3 regions of the Geodermatophilus sp. SYSU D01186 genome follow, and region 1 is predicted to be linked to each of the others. Evidence: riboswitches for the same ligand, from Rfam matches in the RefSeq annotation. Region 1 holds a riboswitch; each other region holds the start of a gene.

Region 1 (6,156 bases):
TGGACGGTGGTGCCGAAGCGTGCGTCGAGCTCCAGCGCGCTGCGGTAGGTCAGGTGCGCGATCCGCCGGGCGACGCCGAGGCCGGCGACCGGGCCGGGGCCGGGGAGGTAGTCGCCGCCGGCCCACGCGGGGTCGCTGAGGATCGCCGCCTGCTGGGTGGTCTGGGTGCCGAGCTGGTCGGCGGTCGCCACGGCCCCGGAGGCCAGGAACAGCAGCGCCCCGACCCGCTCGGGCAGGGCGACCGCCCACTCCAGCGCCCGCATGCCGCCCATCGAGCCGCCGAGCACCGCCGTCCACCGGCCGATGCCGAGGGCGTCGGCGACCGCCGCCTCCACCCGCACCTGGTCGGACACGGTGACGGCCGGGAAGCGGGACCCGTAGGGGGCGCCGTCCGGTGCGGTGGACGACGGGCCGGTGGTCCCCTGGCAGCCGCCGAGGACGTTGGCGCAGACGACGAACAGCGGGTCGGTGTCCAGCGGCGCGCCCGGGCCGACCAGCCCCTCCCACCAGCCCGGGGTGGGGTGCCCCGGCCCGGCCGGGCCGGCGACGTGGCTGTCGCCGGTGAGCGCGTGCTCGACGAGGACGGCGTTGCCGCCGTCGGGGTCCAGCCGGCCCCACGTCTCGTAGGCGACCCGCACCGCGGGGAGGGTCCCGCCGCGCTCCAGGGCGAACGGCCCCGGCAGGTCGAGGAAGCGCCGGTCCCCGGCCGGGTCGCCGTCCCGCCAGCCACCGGGGTGCGGCGGGGCCCAGGGGGCAGCGACCTGCCCGACCGGGGCCCCGCCGTCCATCAGGCCTCCTTCGCGGCGCGGAAGCCGGCCTCCAGGTCGGCCAGGATGTCGTCGATGCCCTCGAGGCCGACGGCCAGCCGCACCAGGCCCGGGGTGACGCCGGTGGTCAGCTGCTCCTCCGGGGTCAGCTGCGAGTGCGTCGTCGACGCCGGGTGGATGACCAGGCTGCGCACGTCGCCGATGTTGGCCACGTGACTGTGCAGCTCCAGCGCGTCGACGAACCGCTTGCCGGCCTCGACGCCGCCGTGCAGCTCGAAGGTCAGGACGGCGCCCGCGCCGCGCGGCGCGTACTTCTGCTGGGCCGCGTGCCACGGCGAGGAGGCCAGGCCCGGGTAGTTGACCCGGTCGACGGCGTCGTGGGCCTCGAGGAACTCCGCGACCCGCTGGGTGTTGGCCACGTGCCGCTCCATGCGCAGCGACAGCGTCTCGATGCCCTGCACCACCAGGAAGGCGTTGAACGGCGAGATCGCCGGGCCGAGGTCGCGCAGCAGCTGCACCCGGGCCTTGAGCGCGTAGGCCGGCGCACCGAGGTCGGCGTAGACCACGCCGTGGTAGGTCGGGTCGGGCTCGGTGAAGCCGGGGAACTTCCCGCCGGTCCAGTCGAAGGTGCCCGCGTCGACGATCAGGCCGGCGATCGCCGTGCCGTGCCCGCCGAGGTACTTCGTCGCCGAGTGGACGACGACGTCCGCGCCGAACTCGATGGGGCGGATGAGGTACGGCGTGGCGATGGTGTTGTCGACGATCAGCGGGACGCCGTTGCGGTGCGCCATCTCCGCCACCGCGCTGATGTCGAGGACGTCGCCCTTCGGGTTGCCGATGGTCTCGGCGTAGAACGCCTTGGTGTTCTCCCGCACCAGCGACTGCCAGTTCTCGGGGTCGTCGGGGTCCTCGACGAAGGAAACGGTGATGCCCAGCTTCGGCAGCGAGTGGTGCAGCAGGTTGTAGGTGCCGCCGTACAGGGAGGCGGAGGCGACGACGTGGCTGCCGGCCTCGGCGATGTTGAGGATCGCGAGGGTCTCCGCCGCCTGCCCGCTGGAGACCGCGAGCGCCGCGACGCCGCCCTCCAGAGATGCCACGCGCTGCTCGAGCGCGTCCTGCGTCGGGTTCATGATCCGCGTGTAGATGTTGCCCATCTCGGCCAGCGCGAACAGGTCGGCGGCGTGCTGGGCGTCGCGGAACTGGTAGCTCGTGGTGGCGTAGATCGGCAGCGCGCGGGCCCCGGTCGTCGGGTCGGGGCTGGTGCCGGCGTGGATCTGCCGGGTCTCGAAGCTCCAGCTCTGCGGGTCGGTCATGCGCCGGTCTCCTCTCGTCGGGAGACCCCGCGGCGCACGGGGACCTCCGTCCTTGCCCGGCGGCGGGCGCCGTCGGGCCGGCTCTTCCCCTGGAGCACCTCGGACGGAGTCGAGGTTGCCGGGCAGCCAGCCAGGTGCTTTCCACTGCCTCTCGTGAGCCAGTCGCGATCCTAGGCAGCCACTCCACCACGAGGAACACCCGTCTCAGCACGTGGGCGGTGCCCGGGCCGGCCCCGCTACAGCTGGAGGTGCAGGCGCAGGGCGTCGTCGAGCGCGGCCATCAGCTCGCCCGGTACGCGGCCCAGGGCCGGCCCGATGCGCTCGATCGCGACGGAGCGCACCCGTTCGGCCTGGGCCTTCGAGTCGACGCGCAACCGGTCCCGCGAGCCGGTGACACGGTCTGGAAGGGGAAGACGCGGGCCGTGTTGCTGGTCACCGGGACGACGGTCACCACCCCACGGCCCGAGCGTGCGGCCGCGGCGTTGGCGCGGTCGTTGCTCACGATCACCGCGGGCCGCCGCTTGTCGGCCTCGTCTCGGGCCTGGACCGGCGGTGCGGCAGGCTGCCCGCGTGCGCGCACTGGTGTTCGAGTCCTTCGGCGGCCCGCTGACCGTGCAGGAGGTGCCCGTGCCCGACCCGGCGCCCGGTGGCGTCGTCGTCCGGGTGGGGGCGAGCGGCATCTGCCGCAGCGACTGGCACGCCTGGCAGGGCCACGACCCCGACGTCGTCCTGCCGCACGTGCCCGGCCACGAGCTGGCCGGCACCGTCGCGGCCGTCGGGCCGGGCGTGCGCCGGTGGCGGGCCGGGGACCGGGTGACCGTGCCGTTCGTCAACGCCTGCGGCCGCTGCCCGCAGTGCGCCGCGGGGGAGCACCAGGTCTGCCCGCACCAGACGCAGCCCGGCTTCACCCACTGGGGGTCGCTGGCGGAGTACGTCGCCCTCGACGCCGCCGACGTCAACCTGGTCGGGCTGCCCGACGGGCTCGACGACGTGACCGCGGCGAGCCTGGGCTGCCGGTACGCCACCGCCTTCCGCGCGGTCGTGCAGGTCGCCGCGGTGCGGGCCGGGGAGTGGGTCGCCGTGCACGGCTGCGGCGGCGTCGGGCTCTCGGCGGTGCAGGTGGCGGTGGCCGCCGGCGCCCGGGTCGTCGCCGTCGACGTCTCCCCGGCGGCGCTGGACCTCGCCCGCGCGCTGGGTGCCGAGCACACGGTGGACGGCGGCGGGACGGGTGGGGTGGCGGAGGACGTCGCGGCCACGGTCGCCGAGCTGACCGGGGGTGGCGCGCACGTGTCGCTGGACGCCCTGGGAGCGGCGGCCACCTGCGAGAACTCGGTCCGCTGCCTGCGCCCGCGCGGACGGCACGTGCAGGTCGGGTTGCTGCCTCCCGCGCAGGGCCGCCCGGCCGTGCCCATGGAGCTGGTCATCGCTCGCGAGCTGCAGGTGCTGGGCAGCCACGGCATGGCCGCGCACGCCTATCCGGAGCTGCTCGGACTCATCGCCGCCGGCCGGCTGGCCCCGCAGCGCCTGGTCACCCGCCACCTGGCCCTGGACGACGCCGCCGCGGCGCTGGCCGACGTCGGCCGGGCGCCGGGCATCGCGGTGGCGACCCGCTTCTGACGGCCAGAGTGGCCACTTCGGCCGCACGTGGAACGGCCGAAGTGGCCACTCTGGCCGACCGCGCCGGGAGGACCCGCCCCTAGAGGACCTTGGAGAGGAACGCCCGGCAGCGGGGGTGCTGCGGGTCGGTGAGCACCTGCTTCGGGTCCCCGGCCTCCAGGACGACGCCGTCGTCCATGAAGACCAGGGTGTCGCCGACCTCGCGGGCGAAGCCCATCTCGTGGGTGACGACGACCATCGTCATGCCCGACTCGGCCAGGCCGCGCATGACGTCGAGGACCTCGCCGACCAGCTCCGGGTCCAGCGCCGAGGTCGGCTCGTCGAAGAGCATCAGCTTGGGCTCCATCGCCAGCGCCCGGGCGATCGCCACCCGCTGCTGCTGGCCGCCGGAGAGCTGGTTCGGGTAGTTGTGCACCCGCTCGCCGAGGCCCACCCGCTCGAGCAGCTCGATGCCGCGGGCCCGGGCGGCCTCCTTGCGCACGCCCTTCACCTGCGTCGGCGCCTCGATCACGTTCTCCAGCGCCGTCTTGTGCGGGAACAGGTTGAACCGCTGGAACACCATGCCGATGTCGCGGCGCTGCGCGGCGACCTCGCGGTCGCGCAGCTCGTGCAGCTTGCCGCCCCTCTCGCGGTAGCCGACGAGGGAGCCGTCGACCCACAGCCGCCCGGCGTCGATCTTCTCCAGGTGGTTGATGCAGCGCAGGAACGTCGACTTCCCCGAGCCGGACGGGCCGATGACGCAGACCACCTCGCCCGGCCGGACCTCCAGGTCGATGCCCTTGAGCACGTCCACGTGGCCGAAGGACTTCCGCACACCCTCGGCCTTCACCATCGCCTGCCCGTTCGCGGTCACTTCGAGCTCCCCACCTCACGCGCCTCCCGCGCCGCCCGCTGCGCCCGGGTCTCCCGCGCGCCGAAGCCGCGGCTGAACCGCTTCTCCAGGAAGTACTGGCCGACCATGAGCAGGCTCGTCAGCGCCAGGTACCAGAGGATCGAGGCCACGGCCATCGGGATGATCTGGAACGTCCGGCTGCCGATGGCCCGCAGCTGGAAGTTCAGCTCGCTGGTCACCGGCACCGCGAGCAGCAGCGAGGTGTCCTTGAGCATCGCGATCGTCTCGTTGCCGGTCGGCGGGATGATCACCCGCATCGCCTGCGGCAGCACGATCCGGCGCATCGTCTTGCCGCGGCTGAGGCCCAGCGCGCTGGCCGCCTCCGCCTGGCCGGGGTCGACCGACTGGATGCCGGCCCGCACGATCTCGGCCATGTAGGCGCCCTCCGACAGCGCCAGGCCGAGCAGCCCCGCGGTGAAGCCGGCGAAGATCTGGTTGCCGTCCAGGCCGAGGAAGCGCAGGTCGCCCTCGAACCCGAAGAGGTCCATCAGCTGCCGGTCGAAGGGGATGCCGAGGTCGTAGGTCGCGTACAGGGCGCCGAGGTTGGCGATGAAGAACAGCAGGACGATCCGCGGGATCGCCCGGAAGACCCAGATGTAGGCCCACGCCGCGCCCGAGACGATCGGGTTGGGCGACAGGCGCATGACCGCCAGCACGATGCCCAGCAGGACGCCGAGGACCATCGCGAGGACGGTCATGATCAGCGTCGTCCGCGCCCCGCGGAGGACCGGGGGCGTGAACATGTTGTCGAGCATGAAGTCCCACTGGAACACCGGGTTGGTGGCCAGCATGTGGACGAACATCGCCACCAGCACCGCGATGACGACGGCGGCGATCCAGCGGCCGGGGTGCCGGACCGGCACCGCCCTGATCTGCTCGGGCGGTGCCGGCCGGCTGGTCGTGTCGGGGGCCTCGGCGGCCATGGCGGAGTGCTCCGGTCAGCCGACGGTGGGGTTCACCGTCGGGTCGTCGATGGCGCCGTCCTCGACGCCCCACCGGGAGAGCACCTCGGTGTAGGTGCCGTCGTCGATCAGGGCCTTGACGGCGTCGGCGACGGCCTGGGCGAAGTCGGCCTGGTCCTGGGCGACCACGTAGCCGTAGGGCGCGGCGTCGTAGATGTCGCCGAGCAGCTCGAGCTGGCCGTTGGTCTGCTGCACGGCGTAGGCCATGACCGGGGAGTCGGCCAGACCCGCGGCCGCGGCGCCGGAGACGACCGCCGCGGTGGCGTCGCTCTGCAGGTCGTACTGGTTGATCGTGATCGGGTCCTCGCCGGCGGCCTCGCAGGCCTCCGACCGGGCGGTGATGTCGTCGACCTGCACGGTGGCCTTCTGGACGGCGATGGTGAGCCCGCAGGCGTCGTCCGGGTCGACCCCGTCGGGGTTGCCGGCCTTGGTCGACCACTGCGTGCCGGCCTCGTAGTAGCTGATCATGTTGGCCTGCTGCAGGCGCTCGGGGTTGATCGTGAACGACGAGACGCCCACCTCGTACCGCCCCGAGCCCACGCCGGCGATGATCGAGTCGAAGGCGGCGGTCTGGAACTGCGCCTCCAGGCCCAGCTTCTGCGCGA
Region 2 (6,156 bases), on a different contig from region 1:
GCCGCTCATGCGGACTCCTTCCTCGAGCGGTGTGCACACTGAGCGGCGTCCCCCTCGCCCGAGACCGGAGCCGCCGCGTGCCCGACAACGCCGTCCCCCTCCCTGACCCGCACCGGTTCTGGGCCGACGCCGAGGTGGTGCTGGCCCCGGAGGACCCCCGCCCCGGCTCGTGGGCCGGCGGTCCGTCGGCCCAGCTGGTCGACGGGACGTGGTGGCTGGCCTACCGGCTGCGGCGGCCGGTGGGCGAGGGCCGTGGTTTCGCCAACGTCGTCGCCCGCTCGGACGACGGGGTGCGGTTCACCCCGGTCGTGGGCGTGGGCAAGGACGCGTTCGGGGCCGAGTCGCTGGAGCGTCCGGCGCTGGTGCACACGCCCGAGGGCCGCTGGCGGCTCTACGTCAGCTGCGCGACGCCGGGGACCAAGCACTGGCGGGTCGACCTGCTGGAGGCCGGCACCGTCGAGGAGCTGGCGACGGCGACCCCGCGCACCGTGCTGCCGGGCAGCGACGCCGAGGCCGTGAAGGACCCGGTCCTGCGGCACGACGGACGCCGGTGGCACCTGTGGGCCAGCGTCCACCCGCTCGACGATCCGGACGCCACCGACCGCATGACCACCGAGCACGCCACCAGCGACGACGGCGTCGACTGGAGCTGGCAGGGCACCGCCCTGGCCGGCACGCCGGGCAGCTGGGACGCCCGCGGGGTGCGGTTCGCCGCCGTCGTGCTGGACGGCGACCGCAGCTGGGCGCTGTACGACGGCCGCGCCACCGCGGCGGAGAACTGGGAGGAGCGCACCGGCCTCGCGCACGCCGACGGCGACGGGCGGTTCCGCGCCGCCCCCGGCGGGCCGCTGCTGCAGAGCCCGCACGCCCCGGGCGGCCTGCGCTACGCCGACGCGGTGGCCCTGCCCGGCGGCGGCGCCCGCTGGTTCTACGAGGCCACCCGCGCCGACGGCGCCCACGAGCTGCGCACCGTCGTCCTGCCCGGCTGAGCCGGTCACCGCGCCGCCCCGCCGCAGCCTGCGCCCCGGGCGACGGCGCGCAGGTCGGCGCCGGCCAGCCCGGCCAGGGGCCGCGGGTCCTCGGCCGGCTGCCACCGGCCCTCGCGTACCGCGTAGCGCACCGCCGGCCCGCGGCCCAGGAAGGCGGCGAGGCCGGCGAGCAGCCGGTCGACGTCGGCCGCCGTGGTGGCGACGCCGACGCTGGCGCGCAGGGCACCCTCGGGCACGCCGAGCCGCTGGAGCAGCGGGTGGGCGCAGAACCGGCCGTCCCGGACGCCGACGCCGTGCTCGGCCGAGAGGACGGCGGCGACCAGGCCCGGGTCGGCGCCCTCGACGGTGAACGACACGACCCCGGTGGGCGTCGCCGAGTCCGGCCAGATGCGCAGCCGCCGCACGCCGGGGAGCGCGTCGAGGCCGGCCTCCAGCCGGGCCCGCAGCGCCAGCTCGTGCTCCTCCACGGCACCCTCGGGCAGCTCCGTCAGCGCGTCGCAGGCCGCGGCCAGCGCGACCGCGCCGAGCACGTTGGGCGACCCGCCCTCGTGCCGGTGCGGCGCCGCGGCCCACCGCGTCTCCTCGACGGTGACCTCGTGCACCGCACCGCCACCGGCCAGGTGGGCGGGGGCGGTGTCCAGCCAGTCGCGCCGGCCGACCAGCGCCCCGGTGCCGTAGGGCGCGTAGAGCTTGTGCCCCGACAGGGCGACGTAGTCCGCGCCGGACGCAGCCAGGGAGAACCGGCGGTGCGGCACGAGCTGGGCGCCGTCCACGACCACGCGCGCACCGGCGGCGTGCGCCAGCTCGACGACGTCGGCCAGCGGCAGCGCCTCGCCGGTGACGTTGGACGCCCCGGTGACCGCCACGAGGGCGTGGCGCTGCGCGGCGAGCTCGGCGGCCAGCTCCCGCAGCGTCGCGGTGACCGTGGACCGGGTGGGGAGCACGGTGGTGTTCCCCCGGCGCTGCCAGGGCAGGAGGTCGGCGTGGTGCTCGCAGTCGAGCACCAGCACCCGCTCCCCCGCCGGGACCGAGGCGGCCAGCAGGTTGAGCGCGTCGGTGGTGTTGCGGGTGAGCACGCAGACGTCGTCCGGCCGCGCGCCGACGAAGCGGGCGACGGTGTCACGCGCGGACTCGTACAGGGCCGTCGAGACCTGCGAGAGGTAGCCCGCGCCGCGGTGCACGCTGGCGTACAGCGGCAACGCCTCCGCCACCCGGTCGGCGACCGCGACCAGCGCGGGGGTGCTCGCCGCGGTGTCCAGATCGGCGTACGGGGCCCGCCCGGTGGGCACCAGCGGCACCTCGGTGCCGGCGCCGACGACCGGCAGCAGCGGCCGCTCCGGGGCGGCGGGGAGGACGGGACGGGACAGGACGGCGCCGGTCACGCAGGGCTCCTCGGTTCGGGGACCCGGGTACGGGGTCCGCGCTTGCGGGCGCCGGTCGGCACACCCGCCAGGTCGTCACCCGGGGCACCCCATCGCGGAGGAAGGGTTGCCGGCCAGCGAGCCGGGGCTTGTCGCTGGCACTCTTGACCTGCCGGGAGCGTGACACGGCACCCGCTTTCCCGTCAAACCCGATCGAGATGGTAGAGATATCCCCGTGCCCAGCCTGTCGACCGCCCCCGCAGCCGCCCCGCGGCTGGTCCGGCGGGTCCACGTCGACCTCGGGCGGGTCTGGTCGGCCACCTGTCCCTGACGGCACCCTCCCGATCTCTCCCCCGGCCGCGTCCAGCGCGCGGCCGCCCCGCCACGTGAGGACCACCATGCCGATCGAGTTCCTGGGCATCGCCGCCACCAACGACGGTTCCGAGACCACCCCCCGCTCCGGCGCGAGCTTCGACAAGGAGTTCACGCTGCGCCTGGGCCGCGCCCACGAGGACTGGGGGTGGGACCGCGTGCTGTTCGCCTACGGCTCCGGCGCCCCCGAGCCCTCGGCCGCCGCCGCGTACCTGCTCTCGCACACCGAGCGCCTGCAGGTGCTGCTCGCCCACCGGCCCAACGTCAGCTACCCGACCTTCGCCGCCAAGACCTTCGCCACGCTCGACCAGATCGGCGACGGCCGGCTGACCGTGCACTTCATCACCGGCGGCACCGACGCCGAGCAGCAGCGCGAGGGCGACTACCTGACCAAGGACCAGCGCTACGGCCGCACCCGCGAGTACATCCAGATCGTCAAGAAGGCCTGGACCTCCCGCGAGCCGTTCGACTGGGACGGCGAGCACTACCGGTTCGCCGACTTCGTGAGCGACACCTTCCCCGTGCAGCAGCCGCGCCCCGACGTCTCCTTCGGTGGCTCGTCGGAGGCCGCCTACGCCGCCGGCGGCGCCGAGGCCGACGTCTTCGCGCTGTGGGGCGAGCCCCTGGCCGAGACCGCGGCGCAGATCGAGCGCGTGCACGCGGCGGCCCGTGCGGCGGGGCGGACGACGATGCCGCGGATCCAGGTGGCCTTCCGGCCGATCATCGCCCCCACCGAGGAGCTGGCCTGGGAGAAGGCGTACCGCACCGTCGACCGGATCACCGCCCGCACCGCCGGTGGGCGGCAGCCGATCTCGCGCCGGCACCCGCTGACCGGCCCCGAGAACACCGGCTCGCAGCGGCTGCTGGAGATCGCCGCCCGCGGTGAGCGGTTCGACCGCGCACTGTGGACGCCGACCGCGCGGGCAACCGGCGGTGCGGGCAACTCCAACGCGCTGGTCGGCACCCCCGAGACGGTGGCCCAGGCGCTGCTGGACTACGTCGACCTCGGCGTCGACATCATCTCGATGCGCGGCTACGACCTGCTCGGCGACGCCATCGACGTCGGCCGGTACGTGCTCCCGCTGGTCCGCGAGGAGGTCGCGAAGCGCGACGCGGCCGCGGCATGACCACCGTCGCCGTCGTCGGCAACCCCAAGCCCCGCTCCCGCACCCGCTCCGCCGCCGAGCTGGTCGTCGAGCGGCTGACCGACGCCCCGCCGGACCTCGTCGTCGACGTCGTCGACCTGGGTGCCGGGCTGCTCGCCTGGGGCGACCCGGCCGTGGCCCAGGCGGTCGCCGCGGTGCGCGAGGCCGAGGTCGCCGTCGTCGCCAGCCCCACCTACAAGGCCACCTACACCGGCCTGCTCAAGCTGTTCCTCGACCAGATCGGCACCGGCGACCTCGCGGGCGTCGTCGCCGTCCCGCTGATGCTGGGCGGCGGGCCCACCCACGCGCTGGCACCCGAGCTGCTGCTCAAGCCGGTCCTCGTCGAGCTCGGCGCCACCACGCCGACCCGCGGGCTGTACCTGCTGGAGAAGACCTGGGACGACCCCGCACCGCTGGACGCCTGGCTGGCCGCGGCGCGCCCGCAGGTCGACGCCGCCCGGACCGCGCGGCGCGGCTGACGTGGACCTGTCGCGGGGCGCGCGGTGAGGCTCATCCGCCGCGTCGCCGTGGACCTGCTGCGCGTGTCCAGCGCGCGATGTCGCCGCCGCTGATCCCCGCGCCCACCCCCAGCACTCCCCGAAGGACCCTCGTGACCCGATCCCTGCTGTCCCCTGCCCGCCGTCCGGACGCCGACCCCACCCGCCGCCGCACCGGGGCCGCCGCGCTGGCCGCGGCCCTCGCCGCCGCCGAGCACCGCTGGTCGGCGCTGGTGGAGTACCGCGCCGAGAGCCGGTGGACCCACCTGCTCGACCCGGCGCTGGCCGCCGACGCCCTCGACCCCTCGCTGCACCCCGAACTGGCCGCCGCGCAGGTCTGGCTGCTCTCCTGGCTGCCCGGCCAGGGCACCGGCCTGCACGACCACGGCGGCTCGGCCGGCGCGTTCGCCGTCGTCCGCGGCGCGCTGGACGAGGAGGTGGGCGCGCTCCCGGACGCCACCCGGCTCTCGGCCGGCCGGGTGCGCCCGTTCGGCGCCCACCACGTGCACCGGGTGACCAACACCGGTGCCGAGCCCGCGCTGAGCGTGCACGTCTACAGCCCACGGCTGACCGTCATGAACACCTACCGGGTGGACCGGGGCGGCCTGCTCCGCACCGGCACCGAACGGACCGGCGTCGACTGGTGACCGGCCCCTGGGACGCCGACGGGCCGTACCGCTCGACGGAGGAGCGGTACGGCCCGTCGGTCCACGGGTGCCGGTTCAGGCCGGCTTGCCGGTTCAGGCCGGCTGGGGCACCCGGTTGTCGAACAGCGCGATTGCCGCGGCGGTGTTGGACGCAGGCACGAAGTAGTGCGAGTGCACCTTCGTCACCTGCTCGTTCATCGCCCCGCGCATGATCAGCCACATGATCATCTCGATGCCCTCGGAGCCGGCCTCGCGGATGTAGTCCTGGCGGGACAGCGTCGTCAGCTTGGCCGGGTCCTTCTCGATGGCCTCGAGGAACATGTGGTCGAAGTCGGGGTTGATGAAGCCCGCCCGCGACCCGGCCAGCTGGTGGGACATCCCGCCGGTGCCCAGCACGGCGACCTTGACGTCCTTCGGGTAGCGGCGGATCGCCCGGCCCAGGGCCTGCCCGAGGGCGTAGCAGCGGGCCGCGGTCGGCTGCGGGTACTGGATGACGTTGACCAGCAGCGGGATCACCGGGCACGGCCAGGCCTCGCCCGGGTCCGGCGTCCAGACCGACAGCGGCACGGTGAACCCGTGGTCGACGTCGAGCTCCTGGAACACGGTGAGGTCGAAGCCGTCGTCCACCAGGCTCTCGAGCAGGTGCAGCGACAGCTCGGGGTCACCGACGACGTCGGGCACCGGGCGCTTGCCGAAGCCCTCGTCGGCCACCTCGTAGCGCTCGGCGGTGCCGATGCCGAACGTGGGGACGATGTCGAGGTCGATGCCGTTGGCGTGGTCGTTGTAGATCACGATCGCGACATCGGGCTGGTGCTCGGCCAGCCACTCCCGCGCCGGGGCGTAGCCGTCGAACAGGCCCTTCCAGTTCGGGTCCTCGGTCTTGCCGCGGTCCATCGCCGCCCCGATCGACGGGACGTGCGACGTCGCCAGGCCCCAGATCACCTCAGCCATCCCGCCGTCCTCCCGCACGCATCGCCGCCACGAACTCCTCCTCGGTCATGCCGCTGAAGACACCACCCAGGTACTGCATCGACCGGCCGTCCATCATGGCCAGCTTGTACACGTAGAAGATGCTGCCGCCCAGGTCGATCATCGCCTGCCAGTCGCGGGCGAGCACGGCCTGCTTCTGCTCCGGGCTCAGCCGG
Region 3 (6,156 bases), on a different contig from region 1:
TGTCGGTCGAGCTGCGGCGGCAGTTCAAGCGGCGGCGCACCATCGGCGTCCTCGCGCTCATGGTGGCGCTGCCGCTGGTCCTGATCGCCGCCCTGCAGCTGGGCGCCAGCGAGGAGGCCGCGGAGAACGACCGGCTCAACCTGGTCGACGTCGCCACGTCCAGCGGGCTGAACTTCACCCTGTTCGTGCTCTTCGCGACGACGAGCTTCTTCCTGGTCGTCGTCTACGCGCTGTTCTTCGGCGACACCGTGGCCGCCGAGGCGCAGTGGGGGTCGTTGCGCTACACGCTGGCCACCCCGGTGCCGCGCATGCGGCTGCTCCGGCAGAAGTGGTACGCGGCGCTGGTGCTGTCGGTCGGCGCCCTGCTGACCCTCGTCCTGGTCGGGCTGGTCGCCGGCGGCATCGCGTTCGGGTTCGAGGCCATCCAGACCCCGGTCGGGGTGACCCTGCCGCAGGGGGAGGGGCTCCTGCGGCTGGCCGGCATGGTCGGGTACCTCGCCGTCCACCTGCTGGTCGTGGGCACCCTGGCGTTCTGGTTCTCCACGATCACCGACGCCCCGCTGGCCGCCGTCGGGGGCGCGGTGTTCACGATGTTCGTCTTCGCGATCCTCGACCAGGTGGAGCAGCTGGGCTCGATCCGGGACTGGTTCCCCACGGCGGAGGAGTTCGCCTGGACCGACCTGCTGCAGACCCCGGTCGACTCGGGGGACCTCTTCCGCGGCGTCGTCCAGTCGCTGGTCTACGCGGCGGTCTTCACGGCGCTGGCCTTCCGCCACTTCGCCCGCCGCGACGTCACCTCCTGAGCGGAGGCTGGGAGCGCAGGAAACCTGCGCTCCCAGCCTCCGCTAGAGGCTCGCGCGGACGGCCTGGGCCCAGCCTTCGCCCATCGGCGCGTCGGTGACGGTCACGTTGGGGACGGCGGCCAGCAGGTCGGCCATCCCGTCGACCGTGGCCCCGTTCGCGGTGATCCACAACCGCTCCACCGCCGGCGCCATCTCCAGGTCGCTCACGCTGTCGCCGATCGCCACCGCGTCGGCGGGGGTGAGGCCGCGGCGCTCGAGGTCCCAGGCGATCGCCGCGCCCTTTGAGATGCCGCGCGGCATCAGGTGGTAGACCCGCGGCGGCAGCGCCTCGGGCGCCAGGGTCATGCGGCCCGTCGCCGGGATCGAGCCGTTGTCCTTCAGCGTCAGCCAGCCGGCTCCCATCGCGGCCAGCTCGGCGTCCACCGCCAGCGGGTCGACCCGGCCCCGCAGCAGCGCGTCGGTGCGGTGGGTGGTGTGCCAGGGCGCGTGCCACTCCAGCCGGCCGGCGTGGCGGGCCAGCAGCGTGTCGACCACGCCCAGCCGCTCCATCACGTCCATCGGGGCCTGGTCGGCGTACTCCGCGGGCAGGTCGCCGGTGAGGTGGTGCACGCTGCGCCCGGCGTCCCAGCTGACCACCGAGCCGAGCTCGGCGATCGCGCCGTCCGCGGCGAAGATCCGCGCCGCCTCCACGACCTGCTCGTAGGTCCGCCCGCTCACCAGCACCAACTCCACCCCGGCGCGGTGCAGGTCGAGCAGCGCGGTGGCCGGCGAGGCGGTGAGGTCGCGGCTCGCGGTGTGCCAGAAGGAGCCCCGCGGGCCGACCATCGTGCCGTCGAGGTCGGTGTAGACGACGCGCGTGCTCACCGGCCCATCCTGGCCCGGCCCCCTGGGGCGCTGCCCACGTGGGTAGAGTCGACGGCGTTCCACTCATCCAGAGGGGCAGAGGGACACGGCCCGACGAAGCCCCGGCAACCGCCGTCTGTGCGCTCGCACAGCGGAAGGTGCCAATTCCGTCCCACCCGGCTCGACGGCCCGGGGTGGGGAAGATGAGGAGGTAGTCGTCGCATGACCCTGACCGCTCCCGGTTCCGTCCAGGCCGACTCGTCCGGCGGTGGCCCGATCCCGCAGAACCCCGCCCGCGGGCTGGTGTGTCGCAACTGCGGCGCCACCTTCGGCCTGATCGCCGAGCACGCCTGCGCCGAGTGCTTCGGCCCGCTCGAGGTCGACTACGACCCGGCGGTGATGCGGGCGGTCACCCGGGAGCAGATCGAGGCCGGCCCGCAGAACATCTGGCGCTACGTCGCCCTGCTGCCGGTGGGCCACGACCCGGCCTCGCGCGTCTCGCTGGACCCGGGCCTGACCCCGCTGGTGCGCGCCGACCGGCTCGCCGCCGAGCTGGGCCTCACCGGCGGGCTCTGGGTGAAGGACGACTCCGCCAACCCCACTCACTCGTTCAAGGACCGCGTGGTCAGCCTCGCCGCCACCGCCGCCAAGAAGCTGGGCTACACCAAGATCGCCGCTGCCTCCACGGGCAACCTGGCCAACTCGGTCGCCGCGCACGCCGCCCGCGTGGGGCTGCCCTCGTTCGTCTTCATCCCCGCCGACCTGGAGCCGGGCAAGGTGGTGCAGTCCGCCGTCTACGGCCAGACGCTGGTCGCCGTCGAGGGCTCCTACGACGACGTCAACCGGCTGACCAGCGAGCTCGCCGAGACCGACGAGTTCGAGGACACCGCGTTCGTCAACCAGAACGTCCGGCCCTACTACGCCGAGGGCTCCAAGACGATGGGGTACGAGATCGCCGAGCAGCTCGGCTGGCGGATCCCGGCCCAGGTGGTCATCCCCATGGCGTCCGGGTCGCTGTTGACCAAGGTGGACAAGGCCTTCCGCGAGCTCACCGCCGCCGGCATCGTCGAGGCCTCCGAGTGGACGATCTTCGGCGCCCAGTCGGCCGGCTGCGACCCGATCGCCACCGCCTTCGACAACGGGTGGGACGTCGTCAAGCCGGTGAAGCCGACCGGCATCGCGAAGTCGCTGAACATCGGCAACCCCGCCGACGGCCCCTACGCCCTCGACGCCATCCGCCGCACCGGCGGATCGGTGGGCCGGGTCGGTGACGAGCAGATCGTCCAGGGCATCCGCGACCTGGCCCGCACCACCGGCGTCTTCGCCGAGACCGCCGGCGGGGTCACCGTCGCGGTGCTGCGCCAGCTGGTCGAGGACGGCCGGCTGGACCCGGCCAAGGAGACCGTCGTCCTCAACACCGGCGAGGGCCTCAAGACCCTCGACCCGCTCGAGCCGGTGGTGGGGCCGACGCACGTCGTCGAGCCCTCGCTGAAGTCGGTGCGGGCCGCGGGCCTCATCGGCTGACCGCGTAGGGTCGGCACCGTCCGGGTCGGTGGGTGTCCCCCGATCCGGGGTGACGCGTGCGTGAGTTTGCTCTCACCACGCGTTTCGTGCTGTACGTTCTCCCGCGGTTTCAGTTCCACGTTCGTGTTCGGCGGGCGGAAGAGCTAGACCCGGCCTCCTGGTTCGCGGGGGTCGTCCGCACGCACGAAACGTGGGAGCACACGTGGCACAGGGCACCGTGAAGTGGTTCAACGCCGAGAAGGGCTTCGGCTTCATCGCCGTCGACGGCGGCCAGGACGTCTTCGTCCACTACTCGGCCATCCAGATGGACGGGTACAAGAGCCTCGACGAGGGCCAGCGGGTCACCTTCGAGGTCGTCCAGGGCGAGAAGGGTCCGCAGGCCGACGCCGTCCGCGTCGCCTGAGAACCACCGCGAGACACACGGAGGCCCGGTCACCCTGCGGGGGGACCGGGCCTCCGTCGTCCTCCCGGATCCGCGGGAACAGCGGCCTCCTCCCCACCCGTTCTTGCACTCGGCAGGGGCGAGTGCCAGACTCTCGATTGGCACTCGACAGTGCCGAGTGCCAATCAGGTCGGATGCGGTGAGGCGCTGGTGCGCGGGCCGACGGAGTGCCCGCACCACCGGTGTCGTCCGTCGCGGGCGCCGAACCCGGCCGTGCAGCGATCCATGCATGGAGGACATCACCACATGGCCAAGATGATCGCCTTCGAGGAAGAGGCTCGCCGCGGCCTCGAGCGGGGCATGAACACCCTCGCCGACGCCGTCAAGGTGACCCTCGGCCCCAAGGGCCGCAACGTCGTCCTCGAGAAGAAGTGGGGTGCCCCCACCATCACCAACGATGGTGTGAGCATCGCCAAGGAGATCGAGCTCGAGGACCCGTGGGAGAAGATCGGCGCCGAGCTGGTCAAGGAGGTCGCCAAGAAGACCGACGACGTCGCCGGTGACGGCACCACCACCGCCACCGTGCTGGCCCAGGCGCTCGTCCGCGAGGGTCTGCGCAACGTCGCCGCCGGCGCCAACCCGATGGCCCTGAAGAAGGGCATCGAGAAGGCCGTCGAGTCGGTCACCGAGTACCTCCTCTCGACCGCCAAGGACGTCGAGACCAAGGAGCAGATCGCCGCCACCGCGTCGATCTCCGCCGCTGACCCGGCCATCGGCGAGCTCATCGCCGAGGCGATGGACAAGGTCGGCAAGGAAGGCGTCATCACCGTCGAGGAGAGCAACACCTTCGGGCTCGAGCTCGAGCTCACCGAGGGCATGCGCTTCGACAAGGGCTACATCTCGCCCTACTTCGTCACCGACGCCGAGCGCATGGAGGCCGTCCTCGACGACCCGTACGTGCTCGTCGTCAACAGCAAGATCAGCTCGGTGAAGGACCTGCTCCCGCTGCTGGAGAAGGTCATGCAGTCGGGCAAGCCGCTGGCGATCATCGCCGAGGACGTCGAGGGCGAGGCCCTGGCGACCCTGGTGGTCAACAAGATCCGCGGCACCTTCAAGTCCCTCGCGGTGAAGGCCCCCGGCTTCGGTGACCGCCGCAAGGCCATGCTGACCGACATCGCCATCCTCACCGGGGGCCAGGTCATCAGCGAGGAGGTCGGCCTCAAGCTGGAGTCCGCCGGCACCGAGCTGCTGGGCCGCGCCCGCAAGGTCGTCGTCACCAAGGACGAGACGACGATCGTCGAGGGCGCCGGCGACAGCGACCAGATCGCCGGCCGGGTCAACCAGATCCGCGCCGAGATCGAGAAGTCGGACTCCGACTACGACCGCGAGAAGCTGCAGGAGCGCCTGGCCAAGCTGGCCGGTGGCGTCGCCGTCATCAAGGCCGGTGCCGCGACCGAGGTCGAGCTCAAGGAGCGCAAGCACCGCATCGAGGACGCGGTGCGCAACGCCAAGGCCGCCGTCGAGGAGGGCATCGTCGCCGGTGGTGGCGTCGCCCTGGCGCAGGCCACCGCCGTCGCGTTCGACAAGCTCGAGCTCGAGGGTGACGAGGCCACCGGTGCCAACATCGTGCGCGTCGCGCTCGAGGCGCCGCTGAAGCAGATCGCCGTCAACGCCGGCCTCGAGGGTGGCGTCGTCGCGGAGAAGGTGCGCAACTCCGACACCGGCTGGGGCCTCAACGCCGCCTCCGGCGAGTACGTGGACCTGGTCGCCAACGGGATCATCGACCCCGCCAAGGTGACCCGCTCGGCGCTGCAGAACGCCGCCTCCATCGCGGCGCTCTTCCTCACCACCGAGGCCGTCATCGCCGACAAGCCGGAGAAGGCCGCTCCGGCCATGCCGGGCGCCGACGGCGGCATGGGCGGCATGGACTTCTGAGTCCCGCCCTCGCGTAGTACCAGCACTGCCCGGCAGGGGCGGTCCGCTTCGGCGGGCCGCCCCTGTCGGCGTTCCGGACCGCCTGTGGAACCCACGAGATCGCCGATCTCGTGGGTCCGGTGGGGCTGATCGCCACGAGATCGCCGATCTCGCGGAGGGGGCCTCAGCCTTCCGCGGCGAAGCAGCAGAACTCGTTGCCCTCCGGGTCGGCGAGCACGTCCCACGCGACCTCGTCGTCCTTGGCCCGCAGCAGGGTGGCGCCGGCGGCCACGAGGGCGGCGGTGTCGCCGACGACGTCCAGGTGCATGCGGTTCTTGACCGTCTTCGCCTCGGGCACCGGGTTGAGCCAGATGACCGGCCCCGCGCCGGTGGGGTCGGCGATGGGCACCGGCCACTCCGGGGGCCGCGGCGACCGGTAGTCCCCGGGCTGGAGGTCGGCCAGCCGCACGTAGCCCAGGGCGGCACACCACCAGTCGGCCTGGGCCTGGTGGTCGCGGGCGTCGAGGCAGAGGTCCTTGAGACGGGCGGGTGCGTCGGCCATGACCGCGCAGGGTAGGCGGCTGTCCGTGGCGGTGGTCATCGGGACGTCGGGCTGGCAGTACCGCGACTGGCGTGGGCGCTTCTACCCGCCGAAGCTGCCCCAGCGCCTGTGGCTGGAGCACTACGCCG

The links. A riboswitch is a leader RNA that binds a small molecule or an ion and turns the genes downstream of it on or off. The one in region 1 is predicted to bind S-adenosylmethionine.
Region 2: it holds a riboswitch for S-adenosylmethionine, as region 1 does, so the genes downstream of both, ACI784_RS06660 (aminotransferase class V-fold PLP-dependent enzyme) here and ACI784_RS03865 (bifunctional o-acetylhomoserine/o-acetylserine sulfhydrylase) in region 1, are expected to answer to the same signal.
Region 3: it holds a riboswitch for S-adenosylmethionine, as region 1 does, so the genes downstream of both, thrC (threonine synthase) here and ACI784_RS03865 (bifunctional o-acetylhomoserine/o-acetylserine sulfhydrylase) in region 1, are expected to answer to the same signal.

What each region holds. Positions count from the first base shown of each region.
Region 1 covers NZ_JBJGYW010000003.1:235,914-242,069, forward strand. Annotated here, with positions in the region: gene metX (homoserine O-acetyltransferase MetX) at 1-788, opposite strand, end outside; gene ACI784_RS03865 (bifunctional o-acetylhomoserine/o-acetylserine sulfhydrylase) at 788-2,080, opposite strand; SAM riboswitch class IV at 2,124-2,239, opposite strand; gene ACI784_RS03870 (hypothetical protein) at 2,317-2,454, opposite strand; partial or broken gene ACI784_RS03875 (hypothetical protein) at 2,538-2,660, opposite strand; gene ACI784_RS03880 (zinc-binding dehydrogenase) at 2,651-3,697, shown strand; gene ACI784_RS03885 (amino acid ABC transporter ATP-binding protein) at 3,777-4,550, opposite strand; gene ACI784_RS03890 (amino acid ABC transporter permease) at 4,547-5,512, opposite strand; gene ACI784_RS03895 (ABC transporter substrate-binding protein) at 5,528-6,156, opposite strand, start outside.
Region 2 covers NZ_JBJGYW010000006.1:95,723-101,878, forward strand. Annotated here, with positions in the region: gene ACI784_RS06650 (sulfotransferase) at 1-9, opposite strand, end outside; gene ACI784_RS06655 (hypothetical protein) at 78-989, shown strand; gene ACI784_RS06660 (aminotransferase class V-fold PLP-dependent enzyme) at 995-2,371, opposite strand; SAM riboswitch class IV at 2,405-2,520, opposite strand; gene ACI784_RS06665 (LLM class flavin-dependent oxidoreductase) at 2,749-3,849, shown strand; gene ACI784_RS06670 (NADPH-dependent FMN reductase) at 3,846-4,346, shown strand; gene ACI784_RS06675 (cysteine dioxygenase) at 4,478-5,011, shown strand; gene ACI784_RS06680 (class III extradiol dioxygenase subunit beta) at 5,105-5,962, opposite strand; gene ligA (protocatechuate 4,5-dioxygenase subunit alpha) at 5,955-6,156, opposite strand, start outside.
Region 3 covers NZ_JBJGYW010000051.1:854-7,009, reverse strand. Annotated here, with positions in the region: gene ACI784_RS23740 (ABC transporter permease) at 1-803, shown strand, start outside; gene ACI784_RS23735 (HAD family hydrolase) at 846-1,667, opposite strand; SAM riboswitch class I at 1,728-1,856, shown strand; gene thrC (threonine synthase) at 1,869-3,170, shown strand; gene ACI784_RS23725 (cold-shock protein) at 3,373-3,573, shown strand; gene groL (chaperonin GroEL) at 3,859-5,487, shown strand; gene ACI784_RS23715 (VOC family protein) at 5,651-6,028, opposite strand; gene ACI784_RS23710 (DUF72 domain-containing protein) at 6,027-6,156, shown strand, end outside.